DNA from 3 places in the Blautia sp. HCN-1074 genome. Region 1 is predicted to be linked to each of the others. Evidence: riboswitches for the same ligand, from Rfam matches in the RefSeq annotation. Region 1 holds a riboswitch; each other region holds the start of a gene.
What was found. Region 1 has a riboswitch for cobalamin ahead of WKT11_RS16765 (ABC transporter substrate-binding protein). Riboswitches for the same ligand answer to the same signal wherever they lie in the genome.

Region 1 (4,873 bases):
GAAATATGGGGTTACCATAAGCTCACAGCTGGAAGAAGGCACAGTTGTAACCATAAGGCTTCCGCTAAAAATTAATTCGAAAAAACAGAGTTAGATTAAGGTTATATGGGTATTCAATTTTATGAGAAGGCGATTGTGAAAGATTGCTGGAAATAAGGTTGAATATCCATTTTTGATTATAAGCAAATAAATACGATGTATAACAGTATAAAACAGTTGACAACAGTTATATCATGATCTGGAGCAGGCAATTATGAAGGGCAGAAGAAGTGGACTGGACGATGAGGAAATCAGAAATCTTTTTGAAATGATGATGGAGGAACAGGTATGAAGGGATTATTTGTAAAGGATATAGAACTGATGAAACAGCAGAAACAGTTTTTTATCTTGGTTATTGTAATGGGAGTCATCCTGAATCTGGCAGGAAGCGGAAGTATCAGTTTTGCTACAGGATATTTTACGTTTGTCACAGCAATTTTTGCCATTACGACTATAAGTTATGATGAGTTTGATAATGGTCTTGCATTTCTTATGACCTTGCCGGTTACCAGAAAACAATATGTGGCAGAGAAATATCTGCTGGGAGCAGGGCTTACGGCTGCAGCGTGGGGAATTACAACGATAACGGGAGTGATCTGCAAAGGCGTGGCAGAGCTTCAAGGGTGCCTGAGCTTCAAGGGTGCCTGAGTGAGACTATCATCGGCAGCCTGATATACATTCCACTGGCACTTCTTATGTTGACGGCATCACTCCCGCTTGTAATACATTTTGGAGCGGAAAAAGGACGTTATATTGCAATGGTCATGTGGGCTATTATAATTGCCGTAGTTTATACTCTGATAAAAACAATTGGACTTTCAGCAGACGCAGTCGATGCATGGCTGAATGGACTGAACTGGGGAATGGTATTGGCTGGAGTTGCATTGTTCACAGTAATTGTATATATGGGGTCTTATTGGGGTAGTGTACGGCTTATGGAGAAGAAAGAATTTTGATGTGTCTCGAATATAGTTGTAATTATAAATGCAGTGTGCTAAAATTATATCAGCGTAATTGAATAGCTGTTAAGTGAACATTATCATATGCAGATTCTGTGTATGATAATGTGAGAGGGAATCAGGTGAAATGCCTGAACGGTTGCGGCCACTGTATACAGAAAAAAGCGGGATTGTAATATGTCATTGCATAAATATGTGAGAAGGCGGAATCCGGCTGCCAGAGAGTATCTGGAAATATTTCTGATACAACATTCATGAACTGCTGAAGCATGGATGTTGTATCAGTTTTTATTTTGTGGAAACTTTCTGTGATCTGTGAGTCAGGAAACCTGCCTGACAGTGTAAAGAAGGAGCTTCCGTAAAAAGTATCCGTTATTTTTATCACTTCTATTTTACTTTTTCTGAAGTTCCATCTTTTCGGTTACACGAACAAGTAAACGACATATACGAAAAGAGAGGAAGTCAAATGAAAAACAGGTATTTATCTACAAGAATTATGGCAATTATGATGGCAGCAGCTATGGTAGTTTCCGCAGCTCCGGCAGCTTTTGCAGCAGAGAGAGCAGACTCTGAGACGATCAAAGAGGACAACCAGCCGGCAGCAGATGCAGACGCACAGGATTCAGCAGATGCAGATAAAACAGCAGACGCAGAAGGTACAAAGACAGAATATCCTCTGACCATCACAACCTATGATTATGATGGAAATGAAATTGAAACAACCTATGAAAAGGCACCGGAGAAAGTTCTTGCTGTATATCAGGGAAGCATTGAAACTATGCTGAAACTTGGACTGGAAGACCGCCTTGTAGCTACAGCGGGTCTTGATAATGAAGTTCCGGATGATCTCAAAGAAGCATTCTCTAAAACAAATTATCTTGATGAATTTACCCCATCCCTTGAGACTGTAACGATGTTGGAGCCAGACATGATCTTATCCTGGAGTTCCCTGTTCTCTGATAAAAACCTCGGAAATGTAACAGACTGGATCGACAAAGGCTGCAACACCTATTACAACACAAACACACGCCCTGACGGAGACAGAACTCTGGAAAATGAATTTACAGATATTTTAAACCTTGGAAAGATTTTTGATGTACAGGACAAAGCACAGGCAATCGTAGATGATGCAAAGGCAGTGATCGATAAAACTCTTACAGCAACAGCAGATGTAGAAGAGAAACCAAGCGTAATGGTTTTGGAACCTCTTGGAGAAGATATCACAAACTATGGTGCAAAGAGCCTTGGTGGAGATATGGTAACACAGTTAGGTGCGACTCTGGCAAACCCGGATGCTTCTACAGTTGGAAAAGAAGATATTATTGCAGCAAATCCTGACGTAATTTTCGTAGTATATATGCCATATGCAGGAGATGATCCGGAAACAGTTAAGAATGACCAGCTTGCAGTTATTCAGGATGACGAAGCACTTCAGAGTCTTGACGCTGTAAAGAACGGTCGTGTTTATCCGATCATGCTCAGCGAGATGTATGCAAGTGCAACACGTACACAGGATGGAATCGAAACATTTGCAAAAGGATTATACCCGGACGTTAATCTTGACTGATTGAGGAAAATACAGTGAAAGAACAGGTTTCACAGACAAAAAAAGGCAGTGTGCTCAGAACATCCATGTATGTGGCAGTCCTCATCGGACTTGCAGGATTTCTTATTTTTTCCATACTTGCGGCGATTACTTTTGGTAATGCTGATCTGTCGCTGAAGGATGTGTACAGTGTCATTGTTTATAAATTATTTCATATAAAAAGTCTGTCTGCCTATGCAGAAGGTGCAATTCACGATGTTGTATGGCTGATCCGACTGCCCAGAGTCCTGTTGGCTCTGGCAGTTGGAATGGCTCTTTCTGTATGTGGCGTAGTAATGCAGGCAATCGTGCAGAACCCGCTGGCAGATCCTTATGTACTGGGTATTTCATCTGGTGCATCCCTTGGTGCAACGCTGGCAATCATGCTCGGAATCGGAAGCTTTCTTGGCGGGAACTCTGTCGGAGTTACTGCTTTTATTGGCGCGATGATCACCTCCTTTGCAGTTATTGCTATTGCAAATATGGGAGGAAAGGCAACATCAGCTAAGCTGATCCTTGCCGGAATGGCGGTCAGTGCGGTATGCTCTGCTTTTTCAAATTTTGTTATTTACATTACAAATGACAAAAATGCAGCTACGGAAGTTATGAAATGGAGCATGGGAAGTCTTGCAGGGGCAAGCTGGGCCAGAGTAGGTGTGATGCTTCCGGTTACTCTGATATGTGTGGTCATCTTCTGGACACAGTATCGAAATCTGAATCTGATGCTTTTGGGAGATGAAGTTTCTATCACACTTGGAACAGATTTACACAGATTGAGAACATTTTACCTGATTGTTGCTTCTGTAATGATTGGATTTGCCGTATATTGTGCTGGCGTGATCGGATTTGTAGGACTTGTGATTCCTCATGTAGTCAGGATTCTGTTTGGAACTGACCACAGAAGATTACTTCCACTGAGCGCACTTCTTGGCGCGTCTTTTCTGATCTGGTGTGATGTGGCATGTCGTGTGATCCTGAAGAATTCTGAGATGCCGATTGGTGTGCTGGTATCAATTATCGGTGCTCCATGCTTTATTTATCTGCTTGTGCGGAAATCCTATGGATTTGGAGGTAGCAAGTAATGAAGATCACTACAAAAGATATTCAGGTTGGATTTCACGCCCGACAGATATTAAAAGGCATTTCCATAGAGTCACAGGACAAAGAACTGGTAGGAATCATCGGGCCAAATGGAAGCGGAAAGTCGACGTTGTTAAAATGTATCTACCGTATTCTGAAGCCAGATGCAGGTGCTGTTTATCTGGATGGAGAGGAACTTCATTCTATGAGTGTCAAGAGTTCTGCAAGGAAAATGGCGGTTGTGGCACAGCATAATTACTACAATTTTGATTTCACAGTGCGAGAGGTTGTTCTTATGGGACGAGCACCTCATAAAAAAACTCTGGAACGGGATAATGCGAAAGATTATCAGATTGTGGATGAAGCATTGAAAACAGTGCAGATGGAGACGTTTGCAGACCGCACATTCTCGACTCTTTCAGGTGGAGAACAGCAGAGAGTAATTCTGGCAAGGGCACTGGCACAGCAGACACCTGCCTTGATCCTTGACGAGCCGACGAACCATCTGGACATCACACATCAGATCATGCTGATGGAACTGGTAAAGAAACTGAATGTGACAGTTATTTCTGCTATTCATGACCTGAATATTGCTGCGGCGTACTGCGATAAGATTTATGTATTGAAAGATGGTGTACTGGAAAGCTATGGAACTCCACAGGAAGTACTCACTCCCGAACTGATCCGCAGAATTTATAAGGTAGAAGCGGAAGTTGTATATGATAGTCTTGGGAAAATGCATATTTTGTTTTTGTGAGGAAAAAGGTGAACAAGATTGGGATTTTAACATGTCTTCACTCTAACGCGGTATGTGCCAGAGTAGGTTGCCTGTCAGCCTTTCAGAACAGAACTGATTTCTTTCAGGATTATCCTGAGGACACTTACCTGGCAGCACTTATGACCTGCAACGGATGCAAAAACGTAAATCCAACAGAACCTGCAGAGGACAAGGGAATTCTGGAAAAGATAGACAAACTGGTTAATGAGAAGATCAACATTATTCATGTAGGCGTCTGTCGCCTTTCAGATGGGAAACATGAATGTCCGAGGATGACACAGATCTGTGAGATGTTAGAAGAACGTGGAATTAAAGTTATAAGAGGGACGCATAAAGAATAGAATAAAATGATTAGAAAGGGCCTGCATTTATGACGGTTGCAGGCTCTTTTTGTATTTAAAGGCAGAACTACAATGGATTTCTCTTTATCAT
Region 2 (4,873 bases), on a different contig from region 1:
AACGCAACACTTATCTTTCGGCATGGTACTGGAGAATCAAACAGAAAAAAGGAGCCAAAAAAGCGATTGTCGCACTTGCCCGAAAACTTCTTGTCATCATCTACACAATGTTAAAACAAGGAACTCTATTTGACGAATCCTGTTTTGAAACAAGACGTAAGCACTGTGAACAAAAACAGCTTTCTCGTTATATACGGGAATTGGAAAAGCATGGTTATCATGTGGAAGCTCAAAGCTAGCCTTTCTTAAATACGATCAATATCTCACTACAGGCAGCCAATACTGTGACTGCTTTATAGTGATGCTTTCATAATTGTTGAAAACATTTGTTGTCAAGGTTCAGTTTTTTGCTACGTGTTTTATTTTCGTAGCAAGTGCAAAAAAAATCCCCACCATACTGGCAGGGAATATAATGTACAGATTGAACTTTCACTCATATCCTTCGCATTATAGTATTCCCTTTGAATACCATTACAAGAATACAGTGAACTGCAGACTAAATATACTGCAAGGGAACGGAACCCTGTTTGGGATTCTCACCCAACGATTCTTCAATCATTACCGTAGTAATGAGCTGTACATGTGCGCTAAACGCTATTCGTTTTTTACGAAACCATCTTAACATTTTGTCCATAATTTGTCAATATCCCGATTACAAATAAATTACTGTTCACTCCGTGCCCAGTAACACGCTACGCGATGCACAGAATTTATGCTAAACGCATAAATTCGCGCGGTATTTCTCGGGTTTTCTGTGACCTTCGCTCACAAAAAACACCTCGCGGGATACTACCAGTGAATAGTAATACAAATAATTACTTCCCTTATTATTCCCGGAATACGTCTGAGAAAACACTCTTTTACAGAATCTCCACAATGTGGAATATACAAATCAAAGGAATGATCTTCCACACTCTGTTCTAAAGCCCATACTCATCATAATACTGTCTGCGCTTTTTAGCATCTGTCACTACGATCTGAATCTCATCATTTCTCTTATCAAGAATAAGTTTATTAATCAAAACACTAAGGCGTTCTTCTCCTCTGACTTCGCCAATTGCTTTTCCTTCCGCTCTTAACCTTTCCGATTCCAGTTCCAAAACTTTTCCACCCATAGCATCACCTATCCCTTTCTGGATCTTCTCTTCATCCTGGAAGATATAGTCCGAGATTTTTACAATCAGTTTTATCAGATCCGTATATAATTCCGACCTTCCAGATCCTGTCAGTTCCTTTTCAAGCTTTACACGTATCTCCTCATACTCATTCAACAATGTCTGAAATAACCGGGGATTCTCCCTCATATCATGGGCTCTTTTCTCATATCTCATGATATAAAACGGAAGCAGCATCAGCAGATTTTTCTCAAAAATACTTTCCGCTGTATAATCAGCCATTTTTACAGTTGGTACGCGGTACATCTGCTTTCTCCCATCCGGAAAAATCACATTCGTTTCCAGAAAATCCGGCGTATTCCCCGAACTTCTCAAAAACAACACGCAGGATCTCGGGAACTCTATCTCATACCTTCGTCCCTGCTTTGCCGCATATTCAATAGCAATCGCAAAGTCATACTCTATCATACGCACTGCCATTGTCGTATCATCCGTACTCTGACATTCAATATGATACATCTTCTTCCCGATCAGAAGACAGGAATCCGTGATGACCTCCCCGTCCGCCTGCTGGTGCTCATTGCGAAGCTGCGTGATCTCTACATCTTCCGGATAGGATGTATGAAACACTTCATTGATCAATGGTATAACCAGCCGTGGTATCTTTTCAACCATAGTACGGAACACATCATCAAAAATCGTATTGTTCATTTAATTCCTCCTTATTATAACATTTTCCCAGAGCTTTGAGAACCTCCAAAACACCCCTTAATCAAACATGAACTGTTTTATTCCCACCTCCCGTTCAGGCAAAGCCAACGGGCAGAATGTTATAATATTCAGGAACGTTTGCTTTACCACTATAAAATTTAAATTATCTTTGTGAAAATGTCGGCGAACGCCAGAGAAACCCGTTATGAACCGCCAGACCTGGCACGAGTAATATAAGATTTTCACTATAATCTATAGTCTAAAATACGCTGTTTCAAAAATCAAGCACTATTTCACACATTACTGTTCAATTACTATTCAACTACTATTTCAAAACCAAAAACATTACCTGCAAATCATACAAATCCCCACACATCCAATAACCAGCGCACAGAAAAGAAACGCTTTCCCTGCGCGTCCCCTCCCTGATTTTGTCTCCCCCTCAAAAAATTTGTTGTCTTTTCTCCAAAAAAGTGTATAATACGTATAATACAATTTAATCGAACATTCATTGACAATTACCGGTTTTTAGTTCTGTCAGTCACGGTATAGAAATGTCGGACTTTCAGCTAAGAGGGAATCAGGTCAGAATCCTGAACAGTCGTGCTGCTGTATACGTGCAGCCATATCTCATATCCATTGCATCGTTATGCGAGAAGGAGAGACATGGCGTTACTGCGTGAGTCAGAATACCTGCTATAAACTGCCGCCATTAACTACACGCAATAGGAAATGGAAGGGTGATCTTCTTTAGTGTTCTCTTTTTTACAGAAGTATCATCCTTACATATGTTTTCTCTGTTCCTTTTAAGGAATATAGAACACCGGCAGTTATTGGTACCTTGTTATTTTTATCATAGTCCATACTACTCCCATGCAGAGAAAACAACATTGTCTATCAGCAAAGGAGTATTTTTTTATGTCAAATTCTCTGACACTTACGCGTCGTAACTGCGGACAGTATATTGAGAAGAATATGGAACTTCCACAAAACTGCCGCTCTATCTCAGCAGAAACCTTTTTTAACAGACCTGATATTCGTTCTGTGGTATTTCCCTATGAAATGGAACAGATTGGAAACAAAGCCTTTCAGGGATGTTCCCGGTTAAGCAGAATAGAGCTTCCTGAACATCTGCAAAAACTTGGCATAGGGGTATTTTCAGACTGCATTTCTCTGAAAAAAGTCAAAATTCCCGCCAGCCTTACCAGTATTCCAAAAAATGCATTTAACAATGGCCGAAAACTGAACAGTCTGGAGTTCGCCCCGAACAGCAAACTGACATTTATCGGTCCGAATGCCTTTTCAGAATGCGCTACTCTTACGGAAGTTGTTTTCCCTGCCTCTCTGGAAGAAATCGATGACAGGGCTTTTTATAAATGTAAGAAACTGAGTTGTATTTCTTTTCCGGGGGGGGATTTAAGGGTTATCGGAAAGCAGGCTTTCTATTTCTGCGGAATGGATTCGCTGCAGCTGCCTGATTCGCTGGAAGTCCTTGATGAGAGTGCTTTTTTTAAGTGCTGTAATCTGACCTCTGTGGTGATTCCGCCCAATGTCAGATACCTTGGAAAATGGATCTTTCATGGATGTAACCGCCTGCAGTATCTGGAGATTCGCCATGATCCTGAATTTATCGGGGAATGGATCATCAACAAAGCGGCTACGATCCGCTGTTATAAAGGTTCTAAAGTAGACAGATACTGCCAGCAGTCAGGATTCAAAGTAGAATACTTTTCCTAATAACAACAAAATCTGTATTGAACAGACAAAAAAGAGGAATGTTTATGAATGATACTTTTACTTATTTTCAAAAGAAGGGATGTACTGTTTTTTCTTTTCCGGGAAAAACAAGGGTTCTTAGCACCAGTCCTCTTAATGGCGGGATCACTGCTCATCTCACGCATGCTTTAAATATCAACTGCATGAATGGTGCCTATGAATGTGAAATGCTTGGAAACACCTATGAGGAAGACCTGAACATTCATACAAAAGAGCTGGGAATTGATCCGCAGACAGCAACCGCACTCAGCACAGCGGCATGGACTGAACTGTGTGCTGTTGAGAAAATCTGTTATCAGGAGTTATCCGTGACTGCTGCTGTTACAGGGGGAATTGATTCAAACGGAATGTGTCCGGGAGATCCTTCTTCTTACTATGAAAGAAACGGCGCTTACGAGATGCTGCCACCCGGTACGATCAATGTTTTTATCTATATCAATCAGAATGTTACAGAGGCAGCCATGGTCCGCTCAATGATGATTGCTTCGGAGGCAAAAGCAGCGGCCGTTTCACATCTCTTACTTGGAAGCTGTTATTCAGAAGAAATCGCGACAGGTTCTGGTACTGACGGAATGGTGATTGCCTCGGCTATGGAGGGAGAGCTGACACTTACCGATGCCTCCGGACATTCCAAGCTTGGAGAGCTGATTGGCAGGGCAGTCCGTATGGCAGTAAAACATGCCCTGATGAAACAGACAGCTGCCTGTGGTCCGAGACAGTTTCAGGTTCTTGTTCGTACTGGCAGATATGGAATCACCCCGGGAACTCTGTGGGATTTTTATACAGAGCATGAGATTCTTTTTCATGCATACAATATTAGTTTTAAGAAAGCTTCTGAGCTGGAAGGAATACTTCTATCGCGAAACAGAAACAGCAATCTGGTTTTATGTGTGTCTCTTTATCTTCATCTGATGGATCAGCTTCGCTGGGGACTAATCATGGAACCGGAGGCTGTCCGAGAGGGAAAAAGGCTGCTTCTTTATGGACTGTACTGTGGACGGGATACTTATCTGGGCGATGTTTATCCTGAAGATGTATGGAAGAACGAAGTACTGAAAACATTTTCACTTAAAGAACAGCTGATTTATATTTTAATCTGTTATTTTTCTGTCAGATCATAGTTGGATCATCACATTTTTATGGTAAAAACTTACTAAATTTCTGATTATCTTTTCATAAGTTGGTAAATGCCGATATATCCCGTATTTTAGGGCTTTATCGGTATTTTCTTTTTGGAAGATACCTTGCATAAGCTGGCATTTACCAGCATG
Region 3 (4,873 bases), on a different contig from region 1:
GTTTTCTGTAAACATAATATCCTGACGCCTGAGGAACTTCTTTCCATGAGACAAGATTATATCCTGAATTATATGCCTTCACCTGAAATACCGGTGTATCCGGTACCCAGGATTGACTTAACGTTCTTGTATGTGCCTTAATTCTTGCCGACCAGTTTTTAGTCTTTCCATCTGACCATTTCGCTGTAGCCGCTGCGCTTTTATGAAATGTCTGATTATTCTCTATCCCTGCCGTGGAAGAAAACCAGTTACTGCCTCCCGAAGTCCTATAGCTGGCATTTGCTTCCACTCCGAAGCTGATATAGCTGATTCCAGCATTTGTAATCACCACCGAATAACGGCTTCCCTGTTTCAAAACCACTTCCGGCACTGTAATCGTCTGCACTCCGGCGATCGGCTGTTCAAATTCATAAGGTGTCGCATATGCAGCTGTACCGCTTTCCGGATCAGAAGGATCTGTGATATCTGTGTATATCTGAATCTTATAAGAAGCATTATCATTCATGGTAACTACATTAACTTCGCCCAACGCCTCTTCTTTTCCATTACCAGCCTTTGCCTCGTAAACAGCAGCCACTGATTGTCCCGGCTGTACTTTTATAGAAGAAATCGCTGAAGATCCATCATAAAAATAATTATTTTTATATTTCTGATCTGCAATCGTCACTGCCTCTGCCGTTACCAGGTTGCTGATATTTGGATCCTGATAAGAAAGATAATAGTATCCATCATCACCTTTTTGATTTCCCCAGCTGTTTTTTATAATCCAGGCACCATCCTGTGTCACATTAGAACTGGACAGGAAATTGTTTTTGGAATAATTATCATCCCATCCCACTACTGTTACAATGTGATTGATTATTTTTCCCGAAGTTCTGTTTACAGGGTAACAATACGCCGCTGTATCTGCATTGACATAATTTTCCGACATATACAGCATGATAGATACTGCATGATCATTCATCAACATTTCTTTCATGCGCTCCTCGCTATATTCAGAAAACGATGCATTTTTCAGATATGCAGCCGCATGGTACGCTTTATCTTCGGATATTGCCTCAGTCAGATCCTGTTTATGTGAGGAGTCTGTAGGAAACGGCACATCTGTCTCTGTAGTCATACCTGACCATGTGCTGAGAAAAACTGCCGCCAGGTAATCATTGCCACCTATATTATGGTAATTTCCCAATACAGAATTTATATCATTGGCAGTATTTCCTAACGGATCATTCTGCCTGTTGGAAAAGAAATATGACAGATGCTCCTCTGACAAGTCATACGTCCCCTTGTTCTGTGCCAGCAAAGAGGACTCCATGATTGCTGCCATTCCAAATGCCCAGCACGTTCCAAATGGATGCTGATCTTTTACAGAAGTAACCAGTCCCTTTTGTCTGGAATCATAATAAGATGAAAAGGCTGCGGCCCTGCTTCCATAGGCAGCATAAACAGATGTCAGATCACTTTCCACCTCTGGTCCCGGATCTAGTAATGTCAGATTTTTAAACGGTTCTAATTGCTCTTCTTTCTCCTCTTCTGTTAACGGTCGTCCTTTGATATATCGGATTCCCTCTGTATTCTCCTGCAACGTCTCCCCATCCTGGAAATCCTGTTCTGTATCGTCAGACGAAAATACTTCTGTATCTGATTCCGTATCTGATTCCGTATTTGTCTCAAAATCATTTGTCTGAGAATCCTGAAATTCTTCTATATCCTCTGCTTCCGTTTCCTGATATATACCAGTTCCAAACATCTCCTGACCTTTTACAGGTATCGAACCGCAAATCATGGCAGATGTCAAAAAAGCCGATAGCACACGTATAGCAGTAGTTCTTTTTTTCATATGTCTGATAATTCCTCCATGTTTAAAGATAATAGCATTGTATCATTTTTAATTTCATTTTTCAATATAGAATCCTGCTTTGTAAAATTTCCTGTTACACCAAAACCGCCAGATAGCAACTTCATGCTTTCCGGCGGTTCTATGTAGCAAATATATCTTCCAACCTTGTATCTTTACAATCTATTTTTCTTCTGTTAATAACAGTAAAAGAACTCCTCCTCTTATCCTCTATACAAATCATGCATAAAATTCCAAAAAATTTTTCCTCGGCAATGGAACTCTTGCTTCAAGGAGGAAACATATAGAAAATAGAAATGTCCGGTTCTGCCAGTCAGAAAAAATACCGGCAGGAAAAGATGTCAAATGCCTGTGCCGCATTCTCTTTTGTTCAGGTGAAAAGTGTGCGAACGGTGCATGAGTGTATGTAAAATAATTTACACAAAAATCCGTTCAAGTTTTTGATATTTAAGAAGATATTAGCTGCCGGTTGTTCCAACAACTGTATTATTTCATTTCAGATCTTCTCTTTTGTTGTATTTATTCTAACAAACTTAATTGTATATTACAATAAAAATCGTTCCCGTTTATCTGGGCTAATCTGACACATTCCCGCTTTTCACACAAATTTATTTTATTCCTCGAGGTATTTTGGTCTCTGTCTGCTCATTTTCTCTTATTTTCTTCATCAGCGTCGACAGTTCCTGATATTTTCCCGTAATATAACCATAACTTTTTCTTTTATGTGGAAGCATACAATTTGTGCAATCCTTTATCCCATTCTCTGTATATCGAAAATTCCCTCCGCATTTATCTCCCAGCGCATATAGTGGACAATAACAGAACAGACAATTAAAATCATCCGGATCTGCATTCTTATGGCATGGAAAATACTCGCATTTTTTATGGCTGAAATAAGAATACTCTTTTCCCTCCCAATAAGGTTTCTCCATTTCTTTTTCCTTCTTTCTCATACATAATATAAAAAAATACTCTAATGAATCATCAATCACTCTTCGCATAACAAAGTATCAAAAATTCATTACAGCATTTCTTAAATTACGTAATTATAAGAGGGAGCGATGCTACCCCGGGGTAGAAAAAAATCCGTTCATGAGTGCGCGGAGGGAACGAATAAATCCGAAGTAGTATCGCCTGCCATTTAATCATGTATAATTCATAAAGAACAGGCGCATTCCATAAAAAATGTCTGCCTTCAAATAAAAGCAGACAACACTCCGAAGCTGCGGATTCAACGGAGTTGGTTGTTACACTTTACACGGAAGTTTAACCTCGCCATACCAAGCAGGTTTCCTGGCTCCAGGCTCATCGCTCCTCTCTCCTTCTCATGCTATGGCACAATGGACATTCTGAGATTTGCTCCTCTGTTACAGTGACCGGATCGCTCAGGTTTCTCACCTGATTCCCTCTTTCTGTACTGTTTCTTAAACAGTATCAGCACTTAATATGTTCTGTATGGAATTATACTGACTGTATAGTAACATTTTGTAATGAGAATGTCAACTATTTATCAATATAATTTTATATTTCTTCGGTTATCCTTATTCTAATGACGAATTACTTCCATCCTACTCTGGCAACTTATGAAGTAAATAATATTTAATTCTCTGGCAAGGGTTCCCATTCATTTAAACCCAGGCTCTGTCTGTATTTCGCTTCTTCCAGACTAATCTGCGGAAGGTCTTCCTCCAGATATTCCTTCAGCTCATCGATTCCTTCTCCGGTAACATTATTTACCAGAAAAATACGTTCACATCCTGCATTAATCATCCACTGTCGTACCATCGGTACATTTGCATATGGAGAATCTATCTTTGTTATAATCCCAATCAGTGGTCTGAGAATAAACGAATTACTTCCATATCCAAAAAGGCTGAAAGGCTCATCTGCCGACTGCACCATAGCGATCACATCTGCCTCAAATGAAAAGCATGCAAGCCCGACACTGAAATGTTTAGATTCCGCATACTCACCTGGAGAATCAATCGTATCATCGTTCGTATTTGTATACTGTGTTTTTATGTAATGAAGTTTTTCTCCTTTCAAAGCCTGCGTAAGCGAAGTTTTCCCAGCCTCGCTTCTGCCCATCAAAAATATCTTCTTCATATTTTGTATTCTTTCCTTTCAGCTCTCCCAATATAGGCTATGCTAGCTTCTGTGAATCGCACAGGTTTTAAACTTTAATACCTCTTTAAAAAATCTCACGACTTCTTCTACTGCCGTCTGAACCTCTGTCAGCCCTCCGGTAAGAATCAGTGAACCACTGAAACGATCCATAAAGCCAATCTCTACATTCGCACTTTTTACTGCCACATCAGCCGCTACAACTACTGCTTCCCAGGGTGTAAAGCGAATCATTCCTATCGCCTCCCCTGTATGGTCCTCTCCTTCATGGACTCCTATATGAAGTCCCAGATTCTGATAGATACAACTCTGAGATGGATTGATCACATGTGCCAGACATACTTCCTTGCCAGGAACTCTCACTCTGGTCATGCGAAGTTTCTTTCCTTTCAGCTTCTCATAGTCCTCATGATAAAGCTTCTCCAATAATTCTTTTGTCGTCATCCCTGCCATCAAAGCACTTCCTATCTCTTGGTAATGTCACAGACTACATAGCCTAATGTATCTCTGAAATAATCCACAACCTCTGTCATTGCTGACATTACATCAGAAATCTCTCCTGTAATAATCAGCGTACCTGTAAAACGGTCTGCAAATCCCAGATAAACATTTCCACTCTTGACTGCAATATCTGATGCGATCACAGCAGATTCTGGCGGTGTCATATTCATGATTCCAATCGCAGAAGAACGGTAATCTACCTGCGGATTCAATCCCAGCTTCTGATATATGATCGGAGCAGGACCACCCATTACATGTGCAAAGGTAATTTCCTTACCTGCAACCGTTTCCTGTACAATTCTTATATGTTCTACATGGTCATTTGCCATCTGTCTTTCCTCGCTTTCACTCTCTTCTATCTATTGAGATATCTGGCATTACTGTTCACAC

Region 2: it holds a riboswitch for cobalamin, as region 1 does, so the genes downstream of both, WKT11_RS15825 (leucine-rich repeat domain-containing protein) here and WKT11_RS16765 (ABC transporter substrate-binding protein) in region 1, are expected to answer to the same signal.
Region 3: it holds a riboswitch for cobalamin, as region 1 does, so the genes downstream of both, WKT11_RS15330 (cysteine-rich small domain-containing protein) here and WKT11_RS16765 (ABC transporter substrate-binding protein) in region 1, are expected to answer to the same signal.

The regions. Positions count from the first base shown of each region.
Region 1 covers NZ_JBBKBP010000026.1:14,325-19,197, forward strand. The annotation lists gene WKT11_RS16750 (histidine kinase) at 1-94, shown strand, start outside; gene WKT11_RS16755 (ABC-2 transporter permease) at 328-687, shown strand; gene WKT11_RS16760 (ABC-2 transporter permease) at 663-995, shown strand; cobalamin riboswitch at 1,076-1,349, shown strand; gene WKT11_RS16765 (ABC transporter substrate-binding protein) at 1,465-2,565, shown strand; gene WKT11_RS16770 (FecCD family ABC transporter permease) at 2,580-3,665, shown strand; gene WKT11_RS16775 (ABC transporter ATP-binding protein) at 3,665-4,420, shown strand; gene WKT11_RS16780 (CGGC domain-containing protein) at 4,429-4,782, shown strand.
Region 2 covers NZ_JBBKBP010000022.1:66,321-71,193, forward strand. The annotation lists gene WKT11_RS15815 (IS110 family transposase) at 1-239, shown strand, start outside; gene WKT11_RS15820 (hypothetical protein) at 921-1,826, opposite strand; cobalamin riboswitch at 2,339-2,541, shown strand; gene WKT11_RS15825 (leucine-rich repeat domain-containing protein) at 2,745-3,563, shown strand; gene WKT11_RS15830 (adenosylcobinamide amidohydrolase) at 3,608-4,723, shown strand.
Region 3 covers NZ_JBBKBP010000021.1:29,016-33,888, reverse strand. The annotation lists gene WKT11_RS15335 (C1 family peptidase) at 1-1,840, opposite strand, end outside; gene WKT11_RS15330 (cysteine-rich small domain-containing protein) at 2,467-2,790, opposite strand; cobalamin riboswitch at 3,125-3,318, opposite strand; gene WKT11_RS15325 (EutP/PduV family microcompartment system protein) at 3,458-3,964, opposite strand; gene WKT11_RS15320 (BMC domain-containing protein) at 4,007-4,435, opposite strand; gene WKT11_RS15315 (BMC domain-containing protein) at 4,447-4,812, opposite strand.